4 regions of the Streptomyces sp. NBC_00385 genome follow, and region 3 is predicted to be linked to each of the others. Evidence: riboswitches for the same ligand, from Rfam matches in the RefSeq annotation. Region 3 holds a riboswitch; each other region holds the start of a gene.
What was found. Region 3 has a riboswitch for cobalamin ahead of OG959_RS11385 (ribonucleoside-diphosphate reductase subunit alpha). Riboswitches for the same ligand answer to the same signal wherever they lie in the genome.
Positions count from the first base shown of each region.

Region 1 (4,349 bases), 2.4 Mb from region 3:
CGAGACCGTCCAGTTCTGGCGCTCCTGGCTGGGCCAGTCCACCTACACGGGCCGGTGGCGGGAAGCGGTGGAACGTTCGGCCGTGACGCTGAAACTCATGACGTACGCGCCCACCGGCGCGCTGGTGGCGGCCCCCACGGCGGGCCTGCCCGAGCAACTGGGCGGAGAACGCAACTGGGACTACCGGTTCACCTGGATCCGTGACGCGTCGTTCTCGGTGTACGCGCTGCTGGGCCTGGGGTTCAGGGAGGAAGCCAGGGCGTTCATCGGCTGGCTGCACGACCGCGTGAAGGAAGAGGCCGGTCACGAAGGCGGCACCGGGCCGCTGAACATCATGTACCGCGTCGACGGCTCCTCGGACCTCGTCGAGGAGACCCTGGACCACTGGGAGGGCTACGGCGGATCCTCCCCGGTCCGCATCGGCAACGGAGCGGCGAGCCAGCTGCAACTGGACATCTACGGTGAGGCGCTCGACAGCATCTACTTCGCGCATCAGCACGGCATGCACCTGGACACGCGGGGCTGGGCCGCGCTGCACACCCTTCTCGACTGGCTGGTCGACCACTGGGACCAGCCGGGTGAAGGGCTGTGGGAGACCCGGGGCGGCCGGAAGGACTTCACCTACGGCCGTGTGATGTCCTGGGTCGCCTTCGACCGCGCCGTCCGCATCGCCACCGACGACGGCCGTCCGGCGGCCCGCGGCCGCTGGGTGGACGCGCGGGACACGATCTACCAGCAGGTGCTCAACCGGGGCTGGGACCCGAAGAAGAAGGCCTTCGTCCAGCACTACGGCGACGACGTCCTCGACTCGTCCCTGCTGCGCATGCCGACGGTCGGCTTCATCACGCCGGACGACCCCATGTGGAAGACCACGCTGGACGCGATGGAGCAGGAGCTGGTCAGCGACAGCCTCGTCTACCGCTACAACCCCGAGGCCTCACCCGACGGGCTGAGCGGCTCGGAGGGAACCTTCTCCCTCTGTACGTTCATGTATGTCGACGCCCTGGCGCGGGCCGGCCGCGTCGACCAGGCCCGGCTGGTCCTGGAGAAGATGCTCACCTACGCCAACCATCTCGGCCTGTACTCGGAGGAGATCGCCCTGACGGGACGTCAACTGGGCAACTTCCCACAGGCGTTCACGCATCTGGCACTGATCGACGCCGCGATCACGCTGGACGCGAGGCTCAACGCGGCGCGCGGGGGCACGGGCGCGCCGTGAGGCCCCCGCGCTCACCGTTGAACGTGGTGTCGTCCGGGTTCAGTCCGAGACCGGGGCCCCGGTCCGTCCGGTGACCGCCGCACCCGGGGCCGCGGTCACCGGACGACACTCTCCCCCGGTGCGAGCGGCCGTCCGCAGCGCAGGTTCCACCGTCCCGACCTGCCGCTGAGCTCCGTCACCGTCAGCGGTGCCACGTCCAGTCGCCAGAACGCCTGGGGCGGGAGGGCCAGAGCGTGGACGACGGCGGCCCGGATCACGGCAGGTTCGACCACCCCCAGGACCCGGCCCGAGCCGTCCCCGCGCGGCGTGTCGAGCCACGCGCCCACCCGGGCACAGAGCTCCATCAGCGACTCGCCCCCGTGCGGAGCGGCCGACGGATCCGCCAGCCAGGCCGCCACCCCGTCCGGTTCGTCCGTGCTCACCTCGGACAGCCGTGCACCGGACCAGCGTCCCATCTCCCAGTCCCGCAAGGCGTGTTCGGTGTCCGGTCGCAGCCCCAGCGCCTCCGCGGTGCCGGAGCACCGGAGGGACGGCCCCCGCAGCCACCGGTCCGCAGCCGGGACCGACCCGAAGGCGGCGGCAGCCCGGGCCGACCGGAGTCCGGAGCCGTCGACGGGGGCGTCACCGGCGAACCGGGCTTCGCGCAGTGCGGCGTTCAGCCCCGGTGAGATCAACATCACCCGTACCGTCATACCGGTCCTCAACTCCTTGAACTGTGGCCCCGTGGCCAAGCACACCATGGCATCCGTGGCTCTCCGGCCCACCCACGGGCACCATGGCGGCCGTCACGCCCAGGCGGTATGGTCGCGACGACACGACGAGGGTGTGACGGAAGTCCGGTGAGAATCCGGCACGGTCGCGCCACTGTGAACCCGTACCCGTACGGGAAGTCAGACCCAGCACCCTCGTCTCAGGCACCACGATCGGGACGCGTGTTCCCCCAGGAGGTTCTGCCATGGCACAGACTGCTGCCCCCGCCACGGTCACACCCGCCATCACCCCCATCTCACTGAAGGCCATTGCCCCTTGGGCGGTCTTCTTCGGCGTCCTCATGCTGATCCTGCTGTACTTCGTCGGCGCCGAGCAGGGTGCCACCGCGCTCATCTCGGGCGAAGGCGTGCACGAGTGGGTCCACGACGGCCGTCATCTCCTCGGTTTCCCCTGCCACTGATCCATCCGGCTGATCCAGGGGAATCCCTCATGAACTCCATATCTGTCAGAGCTCTGCTCGTTCGCGGCATGCTGGCCGGCCTCGTCGCGGGTGCGCTCGCGCTTGCGGTGGCGTACTTCCTCGGCGAGTCACGCGTCGACGCGGCCATCGCCCTCGAAGAGGCGCACAGCCACAGCCACGACCACGGCGGCGGCGAGGAACTGGTCAGCCGGGGCATGCAGGCCACCGGCGGCCTCGCCACCGGTGTACTCGTCTTCGGCGTCGCCGTCGGCGGCATCGCCGCACTCGTCTTCTGTTACGCGCTCGGCCGGTTGGGCCGATTCGGCCCCAGGGCGACCGCCGCGCTGATCGCGGGAGCCGCCCTCCTGACCGTGTACATCGTCCCGTTCCTGAAATACCCGGCGAATCCGCCGGCCGTCGGCAACCCCGACACCATCGGCAAACGCACCACGCTGTTCTTCCTGATGGTCGCGCTCAGCGTGCTGCTGGCGGTAGCCGCGGTGATCCTCGGCAGGCGGCTGGCTCCGCGCCTGGGCAACTGGAACGCCACCATCGCCGCAGCTGCCGGCTATGTGCTGGTCATCGGCCTGGCCTATGCCTTCCTGCCCTCCTTCAACGAGGTCGGGAAGGACTTCCCGGCGTCGCTTCTCTGGGAGTTCAGGCTGGCCACGCTCGCGGTGCAGGTCACTCTCTGGACGACCTTCGGGCTGGTCTTCGGCTATCTCACCGAACGGCTCCTGGTGCCGGGGCCGGACGCGGCGACGGCCACCGACGGCAGGACGAAGCGGCCGGCCACGGTGGCGGGCTGAAGTTCCGTCAGGGCCCGCCCGGGGAGACCGTCATCCCCGGGCGGGCCCTGCCGCGTGCGGAAGCCGGCTCACGCCTGCCCGGTGGAACCGTCCCAGTCGATCCGGTAGTACTTCAGCAGCGCGTCCTCCTTCACGAGGCGCATGCCCGCCGCGGCCATGACGTGCTGGGAGGCGATGTTGTCGAGGTCCGCGTCCCCGTGCACGCACGCGATGCCCTGGTCACGGGTGAACCGAAGAAGCGCACGGAGCGCCTCGGAGGCGTACCCCATGCCGCGCGCCGAAGGCACGAGTCCGTAGCCGACCGTGACGTGCCCGTTCTCGTCGGGCGCCCCGTGGAACCCGGCTCCGCCGATCAGCAGCCCGTCGTCGCGGCGCCTCACGTGGTACGAACCGTAGGGAGTCGGGTCGCCGGTGCCGGCACAGGTCTCCAGGAACCGCTGGGCCGCCCGCATCTCACCCGGCAGGGGAAAGTCAGGAGCCCAGCGTGCACCCTCGGCCGGCCTGCCCGCCGCCACCTGCTCGGCCTCGGCGAGGGTCATCGGGGACAGGATCAGCCGTGGTGTGCCGAGTGGAGTCATGCCCTGTGAGGTATCACGCGGCCCTGCCGGGCCGCACCCGGATATCCGGGTGCGGCCCGGTGTGTGCGGCGGTCAGGCACCACCGGCCGGGGTGAAGTCCCCGGACAGGGCGGCGGCCATCCGCAGCTGGGTGTCCGCCTCGGACTGCCGGCCCTGGCGCTCCAGCGTGCGGCCGAGCATGAGCCGTGCGTACTGCTCCACCGGGTCGAGTTCCAGTACCGCGCGCAGCTCCGTCTCGGCCCGGACGAGCCGTGCCGAGTGGTAGTAGGCCCGGGCCAGCAGCAGCCGGGGCGCGACCTGGTCCGGCACCTCCTCGACGAGTCCGCCAAGGATCCTGGCCGCCGTCGCGTACTCCTTCGACCCGAAGAACAGCTGCGCGCGGTCCCAGCGCTCGGCGGCGGTCCCGAACTCGTAGTAGGTGTCGCTCATGTGACCTCCTCGGTCGACGGTGCCGCCGGGCCGCTCCCGTACGTATCCACCCGCCACAACACCGACGGGTGGTTTAACATTCCACTAAATATTCGGCGTGGGTGCCACCCGCCCGGAGCCGCACGGGAATAGGTTGACCGCCA
Region 1 is NZ_CP107951.1:210,617-214,965, reverse strand. It holds gene OG959_RS00975 (glycoside hydrolase family 15 protein) at 1-1,219, shown strand, start outside; gene OG959_RS00970 (histidine phosphatase family protein) at 1,315-1,911, opposite strand; adenosylcobalamin (AdoCbl) riboswitch at 2,036-2,129, shown strand; gene OG959_RS00965 (CbtB domain-containing protein) at 2,175-2,390, shown strand; gene OG959_RS00960 (CbtA family protein) at 2,420-3,199, shown strand; gene OG959_RS00955 (GNAT family N-acetyltransferase) at 3,268-3,777, opposite strand; gene OG959_RS00950 (tetratricopeptide repeat protein) at 3,850-4,206, opposite strand; gene OG959_RS00945 (pirin family protein) at 4,349-4,349, shown strand, end outside.
Region 1: another riboswitch for cobalamin. It lies ahead of OG959_RS00965 (CbtB domain-containing protein); the one in region 3 lies ahead of OG959_RS11385 (ribonucleoside-diphosphate reductase subunit alpha).

Region 2 (4,349 bases), 1.1 Mb from region 3:
CCATGCCGCTGGCCGTGTACCTGGCCCTGCAGAGCGATCCGGAGGCGGCCATCGCCCTCAGCCTGGTCCTGCTCGCCGTGTCCATCGCGGTGCTGGCCGGCCTCCGCGACCGTTGGATGACAGCAGGATGACCACCGAGCCCGCCGCCCCCACCCCGCGCGCCGACACGCCCCAGGAGGGCCTCGACGCCCGCCTCGTCGTCGAGCGCGGCACCTTCCGCCTCGATGTGACGCTGGCCGTCGCACCCGGCGAAGTCGTCGCCCTGCTCGGCCCCAACGGCGCCGGCAAGACCACGGCCCTGCGCGCCCTCGCCGGCCTGACACCACTCACCGACGGCCATCTGCGGCTGGACGGAACGGCATTGGAGCGTACGCCGCCGGAGTCCCGCCCCGTCGGCGTCGTCTTCCAGGACTACCTGCTCTTCCCCCACCTCACCGCCCTGGACAACGTGGCCTTCGGACCACGCTGCCACGGGGCGACCAAGGCCGCGGCCCGTAGTGAGGCCACGAAGTGGCTCGGCCGCCTCGGTCTCGCGGAGCACGTCGACGTCAAGCCACGCAGCCTGTCCGGCGGCCAGGCCCAGCGTGTCGCCCTGGCCCGCGCCCTGGCGACCCGGCCGCGTCTGTTGCTCCTGGACGAGCCGCTGGCGGCGCTGGATGCCCGCACCCGCCTGGAGGTCCGCTCGCAACTCCGGCGGCATCTGGCCGAGTTCGAAGCCGTCGCCGTCCTGGTCACGCACGATCCGCTGGACGCGATGGTCCTGGCGGACCGCCTGGTCGTGGTCGAGGACGGCCGGGTCGTCCAGGAGGGTGCGCCGTCCCACATCGCCCGCCATCCCCGTACGGACTACATCGCCCGTCTGGTCGGCCTGAACCTCTACCGGGGCTCGGCCGACGGCCACACCGTCCGCCTCGACGACGGCCCTCCCGCCACCACCATGGAGGCCCTGTCCGGTCCGGTCTTCGTGGCCTTCCCGCCGAGCGCCGTCACCCTTCACCGTGACCGCCCCGCGGGCTCCAGCGCCCGTAACCTCTGGCAGTGCGAGATCGCGGGCCTGGAGACGCACGGCGACCAGATCCGCGCCGACCTCACCGGAGAGCTGCGTCTCACCGCGGACCTGACCACGGCCTCCGCCGCCGAACTCGACCTGCACCCGGGCGCGGCGGTCTGGGCGACGGTGAAGGCGGCGCAGACCCACGCCTACCCCGTCTGAGACGGACGCGCACCCGCCGAGTCGAGACGGGAACGGGGCCTGGGGCGGCCGAAGTTGCCCAGACGCCGAGCTCTATGCTGCAGCGGGCGGGACAGGCACGGCACATGCGTCGCACCCGTCCACCACAGCCGGGTGAGCCGCTGCGCATCAGGCACCCGACGAACGACCTGGAGGTTGACCGGTGATCACTCTGACCGCAATCGGAGGAGTGGCACTGATCGAACTGGGCATGGCGCTGACTCCGGGACCGAACATGATCCACCTCGCCTCCCGGGCGATCACCCAGGGCCGCAGGGCGGGCCTGGTCAGCCTCAGTGGGACCGCAGTGGGGTTCGTGTGCTATCTGCTGGCCGCGGCGGCGGGCCTGTCCGCGCTGTTCGCCGCCGTGCCGGTGGCGTACACGGTGATCAAGCTTGCCGGGGCCGCCTACCTGGCCTACCTCGCCTGGAGCATGCTCAAGCCGGGCGGCCGCTCACCGTTCGACCCGGCCGGGGATCTGCCTCCGGTCTCCGACGCCCGTCTGTTCTCGATGGGGCTGCTGACCAACCTGCTCAACCCCAAGATCGCGCTTCTGTACGCCGCCCTGCTGCCCCAGTTCCTGGACCCGCGGGGAGGTCCGGCGTGGGCGCAACTCCTCCAGCTCGGTGGGGTGCAGGTCATCGTGGGCATCACCGTGAACGGTCTGATCATGCTGGGCGCAGCCCGCATCTCGGGGTATCTGGCCACCCGGCCCCGCGCCATGACGGCCCAACGGCTCACGTCGGGCGGCCTGCTCGGCGTCTTCGCGTTGCGCACCGCGCTGTCCCGCACCGCGGTCTCCGCCTGAGCCGGGTGAGCGGGCACGATCCGCAGGCTCCCCGTTCCGGAATGTGAACCGCGGTCCCCAGCGGTGCGGCCCACCCTCTAGGCTGGCTGGTGCAGCTGGTTCGCCCTGTCCGCCAGGCAGACGCGTCGTAAGAGGGAACCCGGTGGAAATCCGGGACTGCCCCGCAGCGGTGAGTGGGAACGACCGCCGTCATACGCACTGGATCCGATCGGGTCCGGGAAGCGACGGCCAGTAGGTGTCCGCCTCGGCGGACCTGCCCGCGAGTCCGAAGACCTGCCCGTTGCCCGCACGTGCCCCTTGGCGTGCGGATATCCCGGTGACCTCGTGGGCGGGTCGGCGTACATACCGCACGGAAGCGCGCGCCGACGGCGCACGGGATCCGTCCGGTTCGTCACACCTTCGCGTCCGCGTCCCGGCCCGGGATGTTCAGGAGTCAACTCGCGAAGGAGAGTTCCATGACCACCGAACCCGCAGCCGCGGCGGCACGAGCCACCGTGTACGGCTATCCCCGCCAGGGCCCCGACCGGGAACTGAAGAAGGCGGTCGAGGGCTACTGGAAGGGCCGGGTCACCGCCGACGCCCTCCGGGCAACCGCGGCCGGTCTGCGCCGGGCCAACTGGAGGCGGCTGGCGGATGCCGGCGTCCACGAGGTTCCGACCGGCGACTTCTCGTACTACGACCACGTCCTGGACACCAGCGTCATGGTCGGCGCGGTTCCGCAGCGGCACCGGGCGGCCGTCGGGTCCGACGCGCTCGACGGGTACTTCGCGATGGCCCGCGGCACGCAGGACGTCGCTCCCCTGGAGATGACCAAGTGGTTCGACACCAACTACCACTACCTCGTCCCCGAGCTCGGCCCCGACACCGTCTTCACCACCGACTCCACCAAGCAGGTCACCGAGCTGAAGGAAGCCCTCGCGCTCGGGCACGCAGCCCGGCCGGTGCTCGTCGGCCCGGTCACGTATCTGCTGCTGGCCAAGCCGGCCCCCGGGGTGGCGGCCGGCTTCGAGCCGCTCACACTCCTGGACCGGCTGCTGCCCGTCTACGCCGAGGTGCTCGCCGACCTGCGCGCCGCCGGAGCCGAGTGGGTCCAGCTGGACGAACCGGCCCTGGTCCAGGACAGGACGCCGGGTGAGCTGAACGCCGCCGCCCGCACCTACCGGGAGCTCGGCGGCCTGACCGACCGGCCCAGGCTCCTCGTCGCCTCCTACTTCGACCGGCTCGGCGAAGCACTCCCCGTCCTGGCGAACGCCCCTGTCGAGGGCCTGGCGATGGACTTCACCGGCGCCGCGGCCGCCAATCTCCACGCGCTGGCCTCGGTGGGCGGAATCCCCGGCAAGCGGCTCGTCGCCGGGGTGGTCAACGGCCGCAACATCTGGATCAACGACTACGAGAAGTCCCTGTCCACCCTGGGCACGCTTCTCGGCCTCGCCGACCGGGTCGACGTGTCCGCCTCCTGCTCCCTCCTGCATGTGCCGGTCGACGCCGCGGCGGAGCGGGACATCGACCCCCAGATCCTTCGATGGCTCGCCTTCGCCACCCAGAAGACCGCCGAGATCGTCACGCTGGCCAAGGCGCTGACCCGGGGCACCGCCGCCATCGCCGCGGAGCTCGCCGTCAACCGGGCCGATCTGGCCTCCCGTGCGGACTCCCCGATCACCCGCGACCCTGCCGTGCGGGCCAGGACCGCTGCTGTCACCCGTTCCGACGGCCGCCGTTCCCTGCCGTACGAGGAGCGTGCTGCCGCTCAGCGGGCCCGCCTCGGGCTGCCGTTGCTGCCGACGACCACCATCGGTTCGTTCCCGCAGACCGCCGGGTTGCGCACGGCCCGCGCCGACCTGCGCAAGGGCCGGATCGACGTGGCCGGCTACGAGGAGCGGATCAGGGCCGAGATCGGCGAGGTCATCTCCTTCCAGGAGAAGACCGGCATCGACGTCCTGGTCCACGGTGAGCCCGAACGCAACGACATGGTGCAGTACTTCGCCGAGCAGCTGACCGGGTACCTCGCCACGCGGCACGGCTGGGTCCAGTCCTACGGCACCCGCTACGTCCGGCCGCCGGTCCTCGCGGGCGACATCTCCCGGCCCGGACCGATGACGGTGCGCTGGACCTCGTACGCCCAGTCGCTCACCGACCGCCCGGTCAAGGGCATGCTGACGGGGCCCGTCACCATGCTGGCCTGGTCGTTCGTCCGTGACGACCAGCCGCTCGGCGTCACCGCACGCCAGGTCGCCCTGGCGTTGCGGGACGAGGTCGACGATCTGGAAGCGGGCGGGACCTCGGTCATCCAGGTCGACGAACCCGCTCTGC
Region 2 is NZ_CP107951.1:1,534,432-1,538,780, forward strand. It holds gene modB (molybdate ABC transporter permease subunit) at 1-131, shown strand, start outside; gene OG959_RS06670 (ABC transporter ATP-binding protein) at 128-1,213, shown strand; gene OG959_RS06675 (LysE family translocator) at 1,395-2,039, shown strand; cobalamin riboswitch at 2,119-2,334, shown strand; gene metE (5-methyltetrahydropteroyltriglutamate--homocysteine S-methyltransferase) at 2,495-4,349, shown strand, end outside.
Region 2: another riboswitch for cobalamin. It lies ahead of metE (5-methyltetrahydropteroyltriglutamate--homocysteine S-methyltransferase); the one in region 3 lies ahead of OG959_RS11385 (ribonucleoside-diphosphate reductase subunit alpha).

Region 3 (4,349 bases):
GCTCTCGCTGGCGGTCGCCGTCACCGGCATCCTCGCCACGATGCCGTACATCGCCCTCCAACTCGTCGGCATCCAGGCGGTGCTGGACGTGATGGGCGTCGGCGGCGGCGAGAACACGCACTGGTTCATCAAGGACCTGCCGCTGCTGATCGCGTTCGCGGTGCTCGCCGCGTACACGTACTCCTCCGGGCTCCGCGCCCCCGCGCTGATCGCGTTCGTCAAGGACGGGCTGATCTACCTGGTCATCGCCGTGGCGATCATCTACATCCCGATCAAGCTCGGTGGCTTCGACGACATCTTCGCCAAGGCGGGCGAGGCGTTCTCCGCGAAGAACGAGGCGGCCGGAAAACCGGTCGCCGGTCTCGCTCCGGGTGAGGCGGGCCAGTGGGGTTACGCCACCCTGGCGCTCGGCTCCGCGCTGGCTCTCTTCATGTATCCGCACTCGATCACGGCGACGCTCTCCAGCCGCAGCCGTGACGTGATCCGCCGCAACACGACGATCCTGCCGCTGTACTCGCTGATGCTGGGGCTGCTCGCGCTGCTCGGGTTCATGGCGATCGCCGCCGGCGTCAAGGTGGACAACGGCCAGCTGGCGATCCCGCAGCTGTTCGAGAACATGTTCCCCGACTGGTTCGCGGGCGTGGCCTTCGCCGCCATCGGTATCGGCGCCCTGGTGCCCGCCGCGATCATGTCGATCGCCGCGGCGAACCTGTTCACCCGCAACATCTACAAGGACTTCCTGAAGCCCGACGCCACACCCGCGCAGGAGACCAAGGTCTCCAAGCTGGTGTCGCTGCTGGTGAAGGTCGGCGCGCTCGCCTTCGTCCTCACCATGGACAAGACGGTCGCGATCAACTTCCAGCTGCTCGGCGGGATCTGGATCCTCCAGACGATGCCGGCCCTGGTCGGCGGGCTGTTCACCCGGTGGTTCCACCGCTGGGCGCTGCTCGCGGGCTGGGCGGTCGGCATGCTGTACGGCACGATCGCCGCCTACGGGGTCGCCAGCCCGACCCAGAAGCACTTCGGCGGGTCCTCCAAGGAGATCCCCGGTATCGGCGAGATCGGCTACATCGGTCTGACGGCCTTCGTGCTGAACGTCGTGGTCGTCGTCGTCCTCACCTTCGTCCTGAACGCCGTGAAGGCGCCCGCCGGGGTCGACGAGACCTCCCCGGGCGACTACACCGCGGACGCGGGAGACCCGGGCGTGAAGACGGAACTCCCGCCGGCCACCGCCGGTGCTCCGGGCGGTCACTGACCACCCGCCGCGTGAACGGGCCGTCGCACCCCTCCCCGGAGAGGCGCGGCGGCCCGTTCGCACGTCTCGCGGAAGTCGCTTGCGGCCACGGCCCGCCCGTGCGGCAGACTCCCCCCATGGACATAACGATCCGGCCGATCGAGACCGCCGAGCACACCATCCTGGCCGATATCACCGCCGAGGCCTATCTCGGCGACGGCCTCCTGGAGTTCGGCGACGGCGATCCGTACCTGACGCAGCTGCGCGACGTCCCCCGCCGGGCGGCCGAGGCCGAGGTGCTGGTGGCGGCCGACGCGCAGGGACGTGTTCTGGGCGGGGTCACCTACGCACCCCCGGGGAACCCGTGGGCCGACATCGCAGCGGCGGACGAGGCGGAATTCCGGACGCTGGCGGTCTCCCGCGAGGCCCGGGGCGCAGGAGCCGGGGAGGCGCTCGTACGGGCCTGTGTCGACCGTGCACGGGCCACCGCGGGGGTCTCGGGGATCGTCCTGTCGACGCAGCCGGCGATGCACGGGGCTCACCGGATCTACCGGCGACTCGGCTTCCACCGCACCCCCGACAGGGACTGGAGCCCCGTCGCCGACCTGACCCTGCTGACGTTCCGTCTGGAGCTGCGCCCTTCGGTATGAGAGCGAGCACGACACAACATGTGGGGGCTGCCGCATCGGGCAGCCCCCACATGTATGCTCATGCCTGCTGTCGCCGCAGGGAAATCCGGTGCGAATCCGGAACTGTCCCGCAACGGTGTGATCGGTGCGCTTTTGCGCACCCCGTAGTCCGAGGTCCTGCCGACAGCGCATCCGGCTCGACCGATCCGGATGCCCAGACGTCCGGGCCTCGTGGATGGGCCGGTGGACGCCGCACGGAGCGCTGCCCTGCCGCGCTCCGCCCGGCCGCCCTCCGCTCCCCGAAGGCCCCGAGCCGAGCGAGGGAGAGCACCGCGTGACCATCGCGCCAGCCGATCCGGTTTCAGCGGCCGAATCAACGGGAACCACGAGCGACGGACCGGGAACCGCACTGCTGCGGACCCTGACCGACCTCACCGCCGATCTGCCCGACACCGACCCCGGACGCGTCGCCGCCGCAGCGCTGCGCGGCCGCAACGCCCGGTCGGACGAGGCCGAGCTGCGCTCGCTGGCCACCGAGGCCGCCGCGGGCCTGATCTCCGAGGACCCCGCCTACTCCCGGCTCGCCGCCCGCCTCCTCACCCGCACCATCGCGGACGAGGCCGCCGGGCAGGGCGCGACGTCGTTCTCCGCCTCGGTCGCCGTCGGGCACCGCGAGGGCCTGATCGCGGACCGCACCGCCGAGTTCGTGACCCTCCACGCCGCCGCCCTGGACGCGCTCGTCGGGCAGTCGCTCGCCGACGGCTCCGACGACCGCTTCGGCTACTTCGGCCTGCGCACCCTGCACAGCCGCTATCTGCTGCGCCACCCGCACACCCGTGAGGTCATCGAGACCCCGCAGCACTTCATGCTGCGCGTCGCCGCCGGGCTGGCCGAGGACACCTCCGCGCGCGCCCTGGACGAGGTCGCGGCGCTGTACGGGCTGATGAGCCGGCTGGACTACCTGCCCTCCTCCCCCACACTGTTCAACTCCGGTACCCGGCACCCGCAGATGTCCTCCTGCTACCTGCTGGACTCCCCGCTGGACGAGCTGGACTCGATCTACGACCGCTACCACCAGGTGGCGCGGCTGTCCAAGCACGCGGGCGGCATCGGCCTCTCGTACTCCCGTATCCGTGCCCGCGGTTCGCTGATCCGCGGCACCAACGGGCACTCCAACGGCATCGTGCCGTTCCTGAAGACGCTCGACGCCTCCGTCGCCGCCGTCAACCAGGGCGGCCGCCGCAAGGGCGCCGCCGCCGTCTACCTGGAGACGTGGCACGCGGACATCGAGGAGTTCCTGGAGCTGCGCGACAACACGGGCGAGGACCAGCGGCGCACGCACAACCTCAACCTGGCGCACTGGATCCCCGACGAGTTCATGCGCCGGGTCGACACGGACGGCACCTGGTCGCTGTTCTCCCCGGCCGACGTGCCCGAGCTGGTCGACCTGTGGGGCGACGCGTTCGACGCCGCGTACCGGGCCGCGGAGGCCAAGGGCCTGGCCCGCAAGACCATGCCGGCCCGTGAGCTGTACGGCCGGATGATGCGCACGCTGGCCCAGACCGGCCAGGGCTGGATGACGTTCAAGGACGCCTCCAACCGGACTGCGAACCAGACGGCCGAGCCGGGCCGGGTCGTGCACTCCTCGAACCTGTGCACCGAGATCCTGGAAGTCACCGACGACGGCGAGACGGCCGTCTGCAACCTGGGTTCGGTCAACCTCGGCGCCTTCGTCTCCCACGGCACCATCGACTGGGAGCGCCTGGACGCCACCGTGCGTACCGCCGTGACGTTCCTCGACCGGGTCGTGGACATCAACTTCTACCCGACCGAGCAGGCCGGCCGGTCCAACGCCCGCTGGCGGCCGGTGGGCCTGGGCGCGATGGGTCTCCAGGACGTCTTCTTCCAGCTGCGGCTGCCGTTCGACTCCCCCGAGGCCCGCGCCCTGTCGACGAGGATCTCCGAGCGCATCATGCTCGCGGCGTACGAGGCGTCCTGCGACCTCGCGGAGCGCTCGGGCCCGCTGCCCGCCTGGTCCGAGACGCGTGCCGCCCGCGGCGTGCTGCACCCGGACCACTACGACACCGAGCTGAACTGGCCGGAGCGCTGGGACGCGCTGCGCGCACGGGTCGCGAAGACCGGGATGCGCAACTCCCTGCTCCTCGCCATCGCGCCGACGGCGACGATCGCCTCGATCGCGGGCGTGTACGAGTGCATCGAGCCGCAGGTCTCCAACCTCTTCAAGCGCGAGACGCTCAGCGGTGAGTTCCTCCAGGTCAACGCCTATCTGGTGGACGAGCTGAAGAAGCTCGGCGTGTGGGACGCGCGGACCCGTGAGGCGCTGCGCGAGGCGAGCGGCTCGGTGCAGGGCTTCGCCTGGATCCCCGAGGAGGTGCGGGCGCTGTACCGCACCGCGTGGGAGATCCCGCAGCGCGGACTGATCGACATGGCGGCGGCCCGTACGCCGTTCCTCGACCAGAGCCAGT
Region 3 is NZ_CP107951.1:2,636,812-2,641,160, forward strand. It holds gene mctP (monocarboxylate uptake permease MctP) at 1-1,255, shown strand, start outside; gene OG959_RS11380 (GNAT family N-acetyltransferase) at 1,372-1,884, shown strand; adenosylcobalamin-variant (AdoCbl-variant) riboswitch at 1,952-2,050, shown strand; gene OG959_RS11385 (ribonucleoside-diphosphate reductase subunit alpha) at 2,198-4,349, shown strand, end outside.

Region 4 (4,349 bases), 4.2 Mb from region 3:
GCACCGAACTCGCGGTGAGCCAGAGGCGGCACAGCCATTCCAGCTGGGCCGTGCGGTCGTACGCCTCGTCGAGGGAGGCGCCGTAGGTGACCGTGCCGTGGTTGCCCAGCAGGCAGCCGGTGCGGCCGCGCAGGGCCGTGAGCATGTTTTCGGCCAGTTCGTCCGTGCCGTAGCGGGCATAGGCGGCGACCCGGACGGGGCCGCCCAGCATCGCTGCGGCGTAGTGCACCGACGGCACCTCGGCGACCAGTGCGGAGACGGCTGTGGCGTGCACCGCGTGGGTGTGCACCACGGCGACCGCGTCGGTGTTCCGGTACACCGCGAGATGGAGCGGGAGTTCGCTGGTGGGGGCCATGGTTCCAAGGATCTGGTTGCCCTCCGGATCGACGCCGGTCAGATCCTCGGGGCGGAGCCGGTCGTACGGCACTCCGCTCGGGGTGACGAGTACGGTCCCGCCGACCCGTGCCGAGACGTTGCCCGAGGTGCCCACGACCAGTCCCTCGGAGGCCGTCCGGCGGGCGGTGGCGACGACCGCATCCCAGGCCTGTTCGATCGAATCCCGCCACTCACCGCTCACACGAAGATCCTTTCAACGGATGAGCGGCCCTGTGCCACCCCTCCCACGACAGCCTCCCCGGACGCCGGATTCCGGGCCCACACCGGCCCGTACCGGAATCCCGCCGTCACCCGTCGGACGAAAAGGGCGGCGGCACTCCGGTTGGGGTCACCGCAACGCCCTGCCCAGTTCATCTTCCGTTCACTCAGGTTGCCTACGGTCCACGTGCCACTGACGTCGAACGATTGCCTGGGTAAATGGAACACATCACGCTGCTGCTCGCGATTGTGATCGTGACAGCTCTAGTGTTCGATTTCACGAACGGTTTCCACGACACCGCCAACGCGATGGCCACCACCATCTCGACCGGCGCACTCAAACCCAAGACAGCGGTGGCCATGTCCGCCGTTCTCAACCTCGTAGGCGCGTTCCTGTCGGTGGAGGTCGCCAAGACGATCTCCGGCGGGATCATCAACGAAGACGGGCTCAGAACCGAGGTCATCTTCGCGGCGCTCGTCGGCGCCATCCTGTGGAATCTCCTGACCTGGCTGGTCGGCCTGCCGTCCAGTTCCTCCCACGCACTGTTCGGCGGCCTGATCGGCGCCGCGGTGATGTCCGCGGGCTGGTCGTCGGTCGACGGCGGCACCGTCGTCACCAAGGTGCTGCTCCCCGCGGTCGCCGCACCGGTCGTCGCCGGTCTGGCCGCGTTGCTGGCCACCAAGCTGACGTACCGCATCGGCGGGAAGGTCAAGGGCGGCGCCCAGGAGAAGGCCACCGCGAAGGGGTACCGCGCCGGCCAGATCGCCTCGGCCGGTCTCGTGTCGCTCGCGCACGGCACCAACGACGCGCAGAAGACCATGGGCATCATCACGCTCGCCCTGGTCACCGGCGGCGTCCTCTCCCCCGGCTCCAACCCGCCGGTCTGGGTCATCGTCTCCGCGGGCCTCGCCATCGCTCTCGGCACCTACCTGGGCGGCTGGCGCATCATCCGCACCATGGGCAGCGGCCTGACCGAACTGAAGCCGCCGCAGGGCTTCGCCGCCCAGACCAGCGCGGCCACCGTCATCCTGGCCTCGTCCCACCTCGGTTTCTCCCTCTCCACGACCCAGTCGTGCTCCGGCGCCGTCATGGGCGCGGGCCTCGGCCGCAAGGGCGGCGTGGTCCGCTGGTCCACCGCCACCCGGATGTTCGTCGCCTGGGGCCTGACCCTGCCGGCCGCCGGTCTGGTCGGCGCGGGCGCGGAGTTGCTCACCAAGCAGGGCACCTGGGGTGTCGTGGTCGTCGCGGCGCTCCTGATCGCCGGCTCCGGTGCGATCTGGGTGCTGTCGCGGCGCAAGCCCGTCGGCCACGACGACGTCGCCCCGGCCGGTGCGGACGCCGAGCCCGCGGGCGTCGTCACCACGGCCATCGCGGCCGTCAGCCCGCCGCCCACCGCGGCCGCTCAGCCCCACGACCTCACGGCCACCATCCCGGCCCCCGCCGGGCCGGTCGCCGACCCGGCCCGACCCGCCACGGTCTAAGAGCCTCCGGTAAGGACAGATCCCCATGAACATCGACTGGGCAGCCCTCGGCACCGTCTTCGGTGTCTCCCTCGTCGCCACCGTCGCGCTGGTGGGCCTCTTCACCCTCGGCGTCGTCGGCCTCTCCAAGCAGCCCGAACCGGCCGCACAGGGCGGCTCGGCGGGCGGTCCGGCGGGCGGTTCGCTCATGCTGGCCCGCGCCGGCGCGTACGTCTGCTTCGGCCTGTGCGCCGCGGCCGTGGCCTACGGCATCTACCTGATCGTCGTCTGATCACCGCCTGAGCCCCACCGGTCCCACCCGCATCGGGCCGGACGCACCACTGGTGCGTCCGGCCCGATGTGCGTCTCAGCACACTGCACCGTCGCAGGTCAACGGCAAGTTGACGGGCGTTCGCAGAGCGTGGTGGACTGCCGGAGCCATTACGGCGACAGCAGAGGAAGCCGGTGCGAATCCGGCGCGGTCCCGCCACTGTCACCGGGGAGCAGTCCCCCACCACTGGAAGTCACGGTCCACGCAAGCGGACTGGAAGGCCGGGGGAACTGCGGATCCGGAAGCCAGGAGACTCTCGTCGCCGTCACGTCGAACCAGGGCGCGGACCCTGAGTGAGGACATATCGCCATGCCCGGCTGCCGTGCGTCCCTTCCTGTGCAACGCAGAACAGGTCCTGAGGTCCTTCGAGGCGCAACGGCCGGCTGAACCGTGCGTGCCGATCGCATCTTCGCGTACGGCGCCACGGCCGGTCTGATCGGCGATCTGCTGCTCGGTGATCCCCGCAGGGGGCACCCGGTCGCCGCCTTCGGGCGGGCCGCGGCAGGCGTCGAACGCCGTCTGTGGCGCGACCACCGCGGGTGGGGCGCCCTGCACACCGTGCTCTGCGCCGGAGGCGCCGCCGGGGGCGCCGCGCTGGCCTCCCGCGCCCTGCGCCGCCACCCCGCCGCGTCCGTCGTCCTGACCGCCGCCGCCACCTGGTCCGTCATCGGCGGTACGTCGCTGGGGCGCGAGGCCCGGGCCATCGGTGGCGCGCTCGCCTCCGGGGACATCGAACGGGCCCGGGAGCGGCTGCCACATCTGTGCGGCCGCGACCCGCAGTCCCTGGACGGTCCGCAGATCGCCCGCGCCGTCGTGGAGTCCGTCGCCGAGAACACCTCGGACGCCGTGGTCGGCGCCCTGGTGTGGGGCGCGCTGGGCGGGGTCCCCGGACTCGTCGGGTTCCGGGCCGCCAACACGCTCGACGCGATGGTCGGTCACAAGTCGCCCCGCTACCGGCGTTACGGCTGGGCCTCGGCCCGCCTCGACGACCTCGCGGGCTGGCCGGGCGCCCGGCTGACGGCCCTCCTCGCCGTGACCGCCGGGGGGCGGCCACGGGAAGCGGTGCACGCCTGGCGGGCCGACGCGGCCAAGCACCCGAGCCCCAACGCGGGCCCCGTGGAAGCCTCGTTCGCCGGCGCGCTCGGCGTACGGCTCGGCGGAACACTCACCTACGGCGGCCGGGTCGAGCACCGTCCCGTGCTCAACGGGGAGACCGGCCGCGCGGTGGAGCCCGCCGACATCGAGCGGGCCGTACGGCTGTCGCGCCGGGTGAGCGCGCTCGCCCTCGGCGTGAGCGTGGCGGCCCGGCTGGGCGCGGGGTTCGCGGCACGAAGGATCGCGGGGGCCCGCACCGCGGGTTCCCGCAGCACGGCACCCCGATTCTCAGAACGGAGACCGACATGAGCGGCGGACTGCTGGTCGCCGGGACCACATCGGACGCGGGCAAGAGCGTCGTCACGGCGGGCATCTGCCGCTGGCTGGTGCGCCGGGGCGTGAAGGTGGCGCCGTTCAAGGCGCAGAACATGTCACTCAACTCCTTCGTCACCCGCGAAGGCGCCGAGATCGGCCGCGCCCAGGCCATGCAGGCCCAGGCCGCCCGGGTGGAGCCGACCGCGCTGATGAACCCGGTGCTGCTCAAGCCCGGCAGCGACCGCTCAAGCCAGGTCGTCCTGATGGGCCGTCCGGTCGGCGAGATGAGCGCACGCGGCTACCACGGCGGCCGGCAGGAGTCGCTGCTGTCCACCGTCGTGGACTGTCTGGAGCAGCTTCGGGGCACGTATGACGCGGTGATCTGCGAAGGGGCGGGCAGTCCGGCCGAGATCAACCTGCGGCGCACGGACATCGTGAACATGGGCATCGCACGGGCGGCGCGCTTCCCGGTGGTGGTCGTCGGCGACATCGACCGCGGCGGGGTCTTCGCCTCGTTCTTCGGTACGACGGCGCTGCTCTCGGCCGAGGACCA
Region 4 is NZ_CP107951.1:6,885,247-6,889,595, reverse strand. It holds gene OG959_RS30685 (class II aldolase/adducin family protein) at 1-577, opposite strand, end outside; gene OG959_RS30680 (inorganic phosphate transporter) at 814-2,076, shown strand; gene OG959_RS30675 (hypothetical protein) at 2,102-2,347, shown strand; cobalamin riboswitch at 2,511-2,642, shown strand; gene OG959_RS30670 (cobalamin biosynthesis protein) at 2,777-3,790, shown strand; gene OG959_RS30665 (cobyric acid synthase) at 3,787-4,349, shown strand, end outside.
Region 4: another riboswitch for cobalamin. It lies ahead of OG959_RS30670 (cobalamin biosynthesis protein); the one in region 3 lies ahead of OG959_RS11385 (ribonucleoside-diphosphate reductase subunit alpha).